One region of the Cellulosimicrobium sp. AB352 genome, then DNA from elsewhere that is predicted to be linked to it. Evidence: riboswitches for the same ligand, from Rfam matches in the RefSeq annotation. Region 1 holds a riboswitch; each other region holds the start of a gene.
The links. Region 1 has a riboswitch for S-adenosylmethionine ahead of ACPCUX_RS15985 (methylenetetrahydrofolate reductase). Riboswitches for the same ligand answer to the same signal wherever they lie in the genome.
Positions count from the first base shown of each region.

Region 1 (2,192 bases):
GGCGGCGGCGCTGGCGCCGCCCCCGGTCCCGACCGACCCGCCGCCGAGGTGGACACCCTCGAGCAGGTCAAGAGCGGCGCGGTGCTTGTTGAACGTGTACACGTGCAGACCGGGCGTGCCCGCGTCGAGGACGCGCTGCGCGAGGTCGACCGAGTACGCGATCCCGTAGGCGTGCTGCGCCTCCGGGTCGGGCAGGGCGTCGAGCGCGTCCAGCAGCTGCTGGGGCGCGCGCACGCCTGTGAGCTCCTCGACGCGACGGAGCCGCGCGGGCTCCGTCGTGGGCAGCAGCCCGGCGAGGATGGGGATCGTCACGCCGGCCGCGCGGGCCTCGGCGACGAAGTCGGTGTACGACGACGCGTCGTAGAAGAGCTGCGTGATCGCGAAGCTCGCGCCGGCCTGCTGCTTCTGCCAGAGGCGGCGCACCTCCTGGGTGCGCGTCGTGCCGGCGGCGGGGTTCCCGTCGCAGAACGTCGCGACGGCGATCGTCAGCGGCCGGGCCGCGCCGCGCAGCGCGACGGCGGGGTCGGACGCGCAGCGCGACGCCTCGACCTCGCGCAGCAGGGCGACGAGCTCGGTCGACGACCGGACGCCGTCGGGCGCGGGTTGCCAGTCCGGCTGGTCGCGCGGCGGGTCGCCCCGCAGCGCGAGGAAGCTCCGCACGCCCTCGTCGAGGAAGTCGGTGATGACCGACTCGACGTCCTCGCGCGACGCCCCGACGCACGTGAGGTGCGCGATCGGCAGCACGGGCGTGCCCTGGAGCAGGCGTCCGACGACCTGGCGCGCGGTCGCGCGGTCGGTGCCCGCGGCGCCGTACGTCACGGACACGAAGTCGGGGTGCGTCGCGACGAGACGGCGTGCCGTCTCCCAGAACTTCGGGGCCGCGTCCGGTCGGCGCGGGGGCATGAGCTCGAACGACACCGTCGGCCGAGGACGGCCCGGACGGTGCGCGAAGGATGCCTCTGAGGTCATGCGTCACTCCATCGACCCTGGCGTTAGCACCTTTGTCCTCGGGAGGCTTCCGTCGGCGGGTTGCTGCGGTGTCGTCGAGCCAGGACTCTCGACCGCTCTGGATGGTTGGCACGATCCTACGACCCATCCGACATGCGGTCGAGAGCGCCCGCCAGGTGAGATGCGGAGGGATCGGCCGGAGGCGTAGCGGCGCCCCGCGCTACGGATCTCAGGCTCTCTACGCTACGAATTTCAGGTTTCCTACGCTACGGATTTCAGGTGCTCGAGCGAGGTCCCAGACGCCGAGCGCGGCGAAGGGTCGTCGTCGGCCTTCCAGGTCTCAGGCCCGACGGCGCTCGGGCACGTGCAGGCGGCGGAGGAACCGGTCGGTGCGCACCGGCGGGCCGCGCCGGTCGAGGACCGACACGACGACGACGGTCGCCGTCGCGAGCGGGATGGTCCAGGCGGCGGGCTGGGCGAGCAGGGCGCGCACGACGCCGGGGACGCCGTCGGCCGTGCTGCCGGACGGGCTCCCGTACCCCGCAGCGACAAGCGCGGACGACGCGAGCAGCGCCGTCGCGCACAGGACGGCGCCCACGACCATGCCCGCCACCGCGCCGCGCGCGGTGAGGCCGCGCCACCACACGCCGAGCAGGATCACGGGGGACAGGGCCGACGCCGCGAAGACGAACACCGTCCCGACGCTCGTCACGAGGCCCTGCGGGATGGTGACGAGCGCGAACGCGAGCGGGATGAGCGTGCACGCGACCGCCGACCAGCGGAAGGACCGCACGGTGCCGCCGAACAGGTCCTGGCTCACGACGCCCGCCAGAGCGACCACGAGCCCCGACGACGTCCCGAGGAACGCGGCGAACGCCCCGGCGACGACGAGCGCGGCGAGGAGCTCGCCGCCGAGCCCGGGCACGAGGCGGGTCGGCAGCGTGAGGACGACGGTGTCCGCCACCCCGGGCGCCGCGAGGTCGGGCGCGACGACCCGCGCCACGAGCCCGAGCGTGCTCGACACCATGTAGAACACGCTGATCATGACGAGCACGACCACGGTCGTGCGGCGGGCCGAGCCGCCGTCGGGCGAGGTGTAGAAGCGCACGAGGACGTGCGGCAGGCCGGTCGTGCCGAGCAGGAGGGCGAGCAGGAGCGAGACGGTCGCGTACGCGTCGAGGCCGCCCGGCCCGGCCTCGTGGGGGAACACGGCGGCGGGGTCGAACGTGACGACGGCGCCGCCG
Region 1 covers NZ_JBMVFX010000024.1:52,247-54,438, reverse strand. The annotation lists gene ACPCUX_RS15985 (methylenetetrahydrofolate reductase) at 1-969, opposite strand, end outside; SAM riboswitch class I at 975-1,077, opposite strand; gene ACPCUX_RS15980 (cation acetate symporter) at 1,289-2,192, opposite strand, start outside.

Region 2 (2,192 bases), on a different contig from region 1:
CGGGAGGCCGAGCGTGTCGCGCAGCGTCGTGCCCGGGTACGCGGTGCGGAACAGGCCCACGCCCTGGAGCAGCGGCACGACCCCGTCGACGATCGCGTCGAGGTCCGTGCTCAGCGACGACGGCCGCAGCAGGAAGCCGTCGGCGGCACCGGCGTGCGCCCACTCCTCGACCGTCGCCGCGAGGTCGCGCGCCGTGCCGACGTGCGTCAGCGAGTCGGTGTCCCACGAGACGCCCTCGAGGTCCTCGAGCAGGTCGAGGCGGGCCTGCGCGCTCGCTCGCGTGTCGCCGACGACGACGTAGGCGTCCACGAGGACCCGGAGCGTGTCGGGGTCGCGCCCGGCCTCCGCGGCGGTGTCGCGCACCTGCGCCCGCAGCGCGACCGCCTCGTCCCGCGTCGCCGCCCGGACCCGCACGACGTCGGCCCGCCGGGCCGCGAGGTCGAGCGACGCCGGCGTGCTCGCCCGCACGACGACGGGCGGCTGGCCCTGCGGCGGGCGCGGCGTGATCGACGGCCCCTTCACCGCGAACCGGATGCCCTCGTGGTCGACGTAGTGCAGCTTCTCGCGGTCCACGAACCGGCCCGTCGCGACGTCGCGGATCTCGGCGTCGTCCTCCCACGAGTCCCACAGCCGCGTGACGACCTCGACCGCCTCGTCCGCCTCGGCCACGGCGTCGGGCTCGTCCTGGGCGCCCTTGCGCCCGAAGGCCGCGGCCTCGGCCGGGGTCGTGGACCACCCGACCTGCCATCCCGCGCGGCCGGAGCTCACATGGTCGATCGTCGCGACCGCCTTGGAGACGTGGAACGGCTCGGCGTGCGTGGTGGTGACGGTCGGGACGAGGCCGATGCCCGCGCTGCGCGGCGCGAGCCGGGACGCGACGAGCGCGGCGTCGAGACGGCCGCGCACGGACCCGTTGCGGCCCGGCTGGAGGGTGAAGGCGTCGTCGAGCGTGACGAGGTCGAGCAGGCCGCGCTGGGCCGTGGCCACGAGCTCGACGAGGCGCTTGGCGTCGAACAGGCGCTGGGCCTGGGAGCCCACGGTCCGCCAGGCGGCGGGGTGCGCACCGGCGTCGGTGAGGTCGACGCCCAGGTGGACGGTGCGGGCGGGGCGGGGGTCGGGCATCGCGAGGATCCGTTCTGGGACAGGCGCCGGCGGCGCGCTCAGGGCGCGGCGGGGTGCCGAGGGTGGGCAGGGTCGTCCCGCCGCGGGACGGCAGGGCGGGGCCGGGGAGGCCGGAGGGAGGCCCGTCAGGGCGTGCGCGCGAGGGCGCGCAGCGTCAGGAGCGGGGCGTCGTCAGCGACAACAGGTGACGCGCGCGGGGGCGCCGACCGGACAGGAGACGGCGGCCGCAGGGCCGACCGGACAGGGGCACGTCGGCGCGTGCGGGGTGCTCACCGCGGTGCTCGACTCTCGCCGGTCCATCGTCCGTCTCCTTCGTGCCCGTCTCCGGGCGCCGCGTGTTGCCCCGCACCGCGCAGGCCGCGCGACGCGGGACCTGGTCCTCACCCGGGGCACCCCGCCGCGCGGGAGGGTTGCCGTCCGACGAGCCGGGGCTTCGCGTCGGAGCTCATGACCGTGTCCTGTGCCGGGGTCCGTGGACCTCGGTTGCCGGGAACCTACGAGCGGTCGGAGAGGGTGTCAACGCACCGCCGGGACCTTCCCACATACTGGACTCGATCGGTCAACTTTGAGCAGCGGAGGCCGCCGTTTGCACCGAGTGCATCGATGCACCTAGTGTCAAGAGGTGCCTCTCCTCCCCGGACCCGAGCGCCCGACCGCGCCCGCGACGGGCGCCGTGACCCCGGACGCGCCGAGCGCGGACGTCCCCGGCCCGGACGCCGCGGCTCCCGACCGTCGCGCGGCCCTGCGTGCCCGCCACCGCCGTGCGATCGTCGCCGCCGCCGCGACGCTCATGGAGGAGAAGGGCGGCGCGCGCTTCACCGTCGACGAGCTCGCGGCCCGCGCCGACGTCGCGCGCCGCACGATCTTCAACCACTTCGCGTCGCTCGACGACGTCGTCGTCGAGGTCTGCGAGGACGTGCTGGGCACCGTCGTCGAGACGCTCGGGGCGAGCGCGGCCGAGCCGGGCACCGACCGCCCCACGCCCCTCGACGACGTCACCGCGGCGCTGCGCGGCACGGACCTCGTCGGCCCCATGGCCTACCTCACGCGCGCCCTCGGCGGTACCGCGA
Region 2 covers NZ_JBMVFX010000012.1:20,533-22,724, forward strand. The annotation lists gene ACPCUX_RS10345 (LLM class flavin-dependent oxidoreductase) at 1-1,122, opposite strand, end outside; SAM riboswitch class IV at 1,468-1,575, opposite strand; gene ACPCUX_RS10350 (TetR/AcrR family transcriptional regulator) at 1,745-2,192, shown strand, end outside.
Region 2: another riboswitch for S-adenosylmethionine. It lies ahead of ACPCUX_RS10345 (LLM class flavin-dependent oxidoreductase); the one in region 1 lies ahead of ACPCUX_RS15985 (methylenetetrahydrofolate reductase).

Region 3 (2,192 bases), on a different contig from region 1:
CTCCAGGCCCGCGACGAGGGCCGCGCGGAGCGCCGCCTCGTGCGCGTGCAGGTCGGCCGGGTCGAGCGCGGCGAGCGCGTCGCACGCCGCCGCGAGCGCCGCGGCGCCCACCACGTTCGGCGAGCCGGCCTCGTGGCGCGCGGGCGCCGTCTGCCACTCCGTCCCGGTCACCGCGACCTGGCGCACGGCGCCGCCGCCCGCGAGGTAGGGGGTGCCCGCGTCGAGCCAGTCGCGCCGCCCGACGAGCGCCCCCGCGCCGAACGGCGCGTAGGTCTTGTGCCCGGAGAACGCGACGTAGTCGACGCCCGACGCGGCGAGCGAGAACCCGCGGTGCGGGACGAGCTGCGCGCCGTCGAGCACGACCCGCGCCCCGGCGTCGTGCGCGGCGCGGACGACCTCGGCGACGGGCAGGGACTCGCCCGTGACGTTGGAGGCGCCGGTCACGGCGACGACCGCGTACGGGAAGCGCGCGAGCTCGGTGCGCAGGCCCGAGAGCGTCTCCGCGACGGACGCGCCGCCCGCGAGGACCGTCGCGCCGCCGGCGCGCTGCCACGGCAGCAGGTTCGCGTGGTGCTCGACGTCGAGGACGAGCACGCGCCCGGGCGTGCCGTCCGGGTTCGCCGGGACGCAGCCCGCGAGCAGGTTGAGCGAGTCGGTCGTGTTGCGCGTGACAACCGTGACGTCGTCCTCGCGTGCGCCGACGAACGCGCCGATCGTCCGGCGCGACGCCTCGTAGAGCGCCGTGGAGACCTGCGACAGGTAGCCCGCGCCGCGGTGCACGCTCGCGTAGAGCGGCAGCACCTCGGTCACGCGGTCGGCCACCGAGCGCAGCGCCGGGGCCGACGCCGCGACGTCGAGGTTCGCGTACGGCACGCTGCGGCCGTCGACGAGCGGGACGAGCGTGTCCCCGCCGACGACGGGCAGGAGCGCGGGCGCGTCGGCGAGCGCCGCGAGGTCAGGGGCCGGGGCGTCGGTGGGACACGAGACGTCCGCGAGAGCAGTCATGGCACAGTCCTCCAGGGTCGTCCGGGGAGAACCTCCCCGCGCTTGCCGCCCGCCGGTCGGCGTGCGGCCTGGTCGTCACCCGGGGCACCCCGCCGCGAGAGGAGGGTTGCCGGCCAGCAAACCGGGGTTTCGCGCTGGCACTCATGACCTGCGGACCAGGATGTCCGCGCGGACGGTGACGTGTCAACCGGTGGTCACGGCGTCTCGGATGGCGGGACGCGGCGCTCCGCGTCATAAGCCCGCGCGTCGGAGCCACGCGGCGTCGGGCACCTCCACCCCGGGCCGCTCCCCGAGACGGGCGTTCCGCACGTCGGACGCGTGGCGTACGATCCGAGCCAACCATCCGGAGCGGCCGAGTGACGTGGCACGTCGACGCCGCAGCAACCCCCCGGACCGCCTCGGCGGCCGGGCGCAGGGTGCTACTGCCACGATCGATGGAGGAGGACTCTCATGAGCGACCAGTCCCAGCAGGCGTCGGCACCCCGGCCGGCACCCCCCGAGGCACGTCCCGCCGTCGGCTACGCCGGCGACCTCACCCCGCAGCAGGCGTGGGACCTGCTCGCCCACGACGAGCGCGCCGTGCTCGTGGACGTCCGCACCGAGGGCGAGTGGCGCACCATCGGCGTGCCCGACGCCACGGAGCTCGGCCGCGACGTCCTGTTCGACGAGTGGGTGACCCCGGCGGGCCCCAACCCGCGGTTCCTCGACCGGCTCGTCGAGGCAGGTCTGACGCCCGGCGACGAGCGTCCCGTCGTGTTCCTGTGCCGCTCGGGCCAGCGGTCGATCGGCGCGGCGCGCGCGGCCACGGCTGCCGGGCTCGGGCCGTCGTACAACGTGCTCGAGGGCTTCGAGGGCGCCCAGGGGTTCTCGGGCCTGCGGGACGTCGAGGGCTGGAAGGTCCGCGGGCTGCCCACCACGACGTTCGACGAGGCCACCCGGTGAGCGCGGTCGTGCCCGGGAGCGTGCCCGGCGGCTCCGGCCGCAAGCCCCTGCCCGCGAGCGCCCGCCCCGCGACGCTCGCCGTGCGCGGCGGCCACGCGCGCACCGAGTTCCAGGAGACGTCCGAGGCGCTGTTCCTCACGCAGGGCTACACGTACGACCGTGCGGCCGACGCCGAGGCCGCGTTCAAGGGAGAGCTCGACCGGTTCGTCTACTCGCGCTACGGCAACCCGACCGTGCACACGTTC
Region 3 covers NZ_JBMVFX010000012.1:45,802-47,993, forward strand. The annotation lists gene ACPCUX_RS10450 (aminotransferase class V-fold PLP-dependent enzyme) at 1-1,005, opposite strand, end outside; SAM riboswitch class IV at 1,039-1,154, opposite strand; gene ACPCUX_RS10455 (rhodanese-like domain-containing protein) at 1,456-1,947, shown strand; gene ACPCUX_RS10460 (O-succinylhomoserine sulfhydrylase) at 1,944-2,192, shown strand, end outside.
Region 3: another riboswitch for S-adenosylmethionine. It lies ahead of ACPCUX_RS10450 (aminotransferase class V-fold PLP-dependent enzyme); the one in region 1 lies ahead of ACPCUX_RS15985 (methylenetetrahydrofolate reductase).

Region 4 (2,192 bases), on a different contig from region 1:
CGGGCTGGACCTCGACAAGCAGTACGAGTACCTCCAGGAGAACTACGAGCTGCTGCGCCTGCTGCTGTCGGAGGAGGACGTCAGCTGGAGCGGGCGGCACCGCCACGCGCTGGAGCACGCGACGACGCTGCCGCGGCCGTTCGCCGGGCCGTTCCGGATCTGGCACGGGTCGGCGACGTCGCGCTTCGCGGTCGACCTCGCGGCCCGGTACGGGGACCCGATCGTCAGCGCCAACGCGTTGCAGCCGCGCGAGAACTACCAGGTGCTCATCGACCGCTACCGCGAGCAGTACGCGGCGCACGGGCACGACCCGGCGTACGGGTTCGTCGGGTCGGGCTCGGGCGGGCTGTTCCTCGCGGACACGACGGAGGAGGCGATCGAGCAGTACCGCCCGATCTACGAGGGCCAGGTCGCGGCGGCGGCGCGCCGGGGGTACGGGCCGGACGCCGTCGGGAAGGCACCGAGCTTCCGGACGGTCGAGGACGCCGTCGAGCGCGGGCCCGCGCTCGTGGGGTCGCCGGAGCGCGTGGCGGAGAAGATCCTCGACTACCACGCCTCGTACCGGCACGACCTGCAGTCCGTCTCGGTGAACCACCTGATCCCCGCGGCGCAGCAGGAGGACGTGCTGCGCCGGTTCGCGGAGGAGGTCGTGCCCGTCGTGCAGGCCGAGGTGAAGACGGACCTGTGGAGCCCGGCCGACACCCGCCGCGCGGCGGGGTTCACCGCGGCCTGAGCGATCGCCGGACCGGAGGGAGGGGCCCGTCTCGCCCGGCGAGGCGGGCCCTCGCCGTGCTCGTGGCAGCCCCGGCGACGGGTCACGACGACGCGGAGCAGGAAACAACCGTCCGTCTGGCGGGACGGCCGTCTCGATACTTGACTCACCTGGTCGAGATTGTCTTTCCTGCTCCCAGGTGACGAGCGTCAGCACGCAGGCCCGGCTCGCTGACCAGCAACCCTTCGACGTGACGGGGTGCTCCGGGAACGACCTGACCGCGTGGCTCCCGCCGCGCGGTAAGCACGGCACCCCGGTGGGTCCCCCGCCGCGCCGGCCCTGGGCCCGGCACGGTCGACCACCGGCGCCGGACGACCGCCGGTCCTCAGCCGGCACACGAGGAGAGCAGCACGACATGATCCCCACACCTCACCGACGCCGGTCCCTGACCGTCGCCGCGGCGGCCGCCGCGACGGGCCTCCTGCTCAGCGCGTGCGCGGGCGGCGGCTCCGGCGCGTCCGACGGCGACGGGTCGCCCAGCCCGTCCGGCGAGCCCGTGACGGGCGGCGACCTGACGTTCGCCCTCACGGTCGACTCGCACTGCATCGACCCGCAGCAGGTCGGCAACAACGACGCCATCGCGGCGGCCCGCCAGACCGTCGCGTCGCTCACGGCGCAGGACCCGGAGTCGGGCGAGATCCTGCCGTGGCTCGCGGAGAGCTGGGAGGTGAACGACGACGCGTCGAGCTACACGTTCCACCTGCGCGACGACGCGACGTACGCCGACGGCACGCCGATCGACGCCGAGTCGGTGAAGACGAACTTCGACGCGATCGTCGCGCTCGGTGCGACGGCGTCGCTCGGGTCGCAGTACCTCGTCGGCTACGAGGGCACGACCGTCACCGACCCGCAGACCCTCACGGTGGACTTCGCGGAGCCGAGCGCGCAGTTCCTCCAGGCGACGTCGACGTTCTCGCTCGGCCTCCTCGCCCCGTCCTCGGCCGACCTGAGCGTCGAGGACCGCTGCGCCGGGAAGTTCGTCGGCTCCGGCCCGTTCTCCGTGAAGTCGTACACGCAGGACCAGGAGATCGTGCTCGAGAAGGTCGCGGGCTACGCGTGGGGCTCGGAGGCGAGCGACCACCAGGGCGAGGCCTACCTCGACACGGTGACGTTCAAGGTCATCCCCGAGGCGAGCGTGCGCAGCGGCAGCCTGCAGTCGGGGCAGATCGACGCCACGGCCGCGATCTCGACCGTCGACCTCCCGCAGTTCGACGGGAACGGGTTCTGGCTCGAGTACCGCGCCAACCCGGGCGTCGTGTTCAACCTCTTCCCCAACGAGTCGAGCCCGCTCGCGGGCGACGAGGCCGTGCGGACGGCGATCCTCCAGGGCATCGACCGCGAGCAGATCGCGGACACCGTGCTCAGCGCGCAGGACGAGCCGGCCACGAGCGTCCTGTCGCACTCGACGCCGCTCTACGAG
Region 4 covers NZ_JBMVFX010000012.1:6,762-8,953, reverse strand. The annotation lists gene ACPCUX_RS10285 (LLM class flavin-dependent oxidoreductase) at 1-733, shown strand, start outside; SAM riboswitch class IV at 911-1,024, shown strand; gene ACPCUX_RS10280 (ABC transporter substrate-binding protein) at 1,128-2,192, shown strand, end outside.
Region 4: another riboswitch for S-adenosylmethionine. It lies ahead of ACPCUX_RS10280 (ABC transporter substrate-binding protein); the one in region 1 lies ahead of ACPCUX_RS15985 (methylenetetrahydrofolate reductase).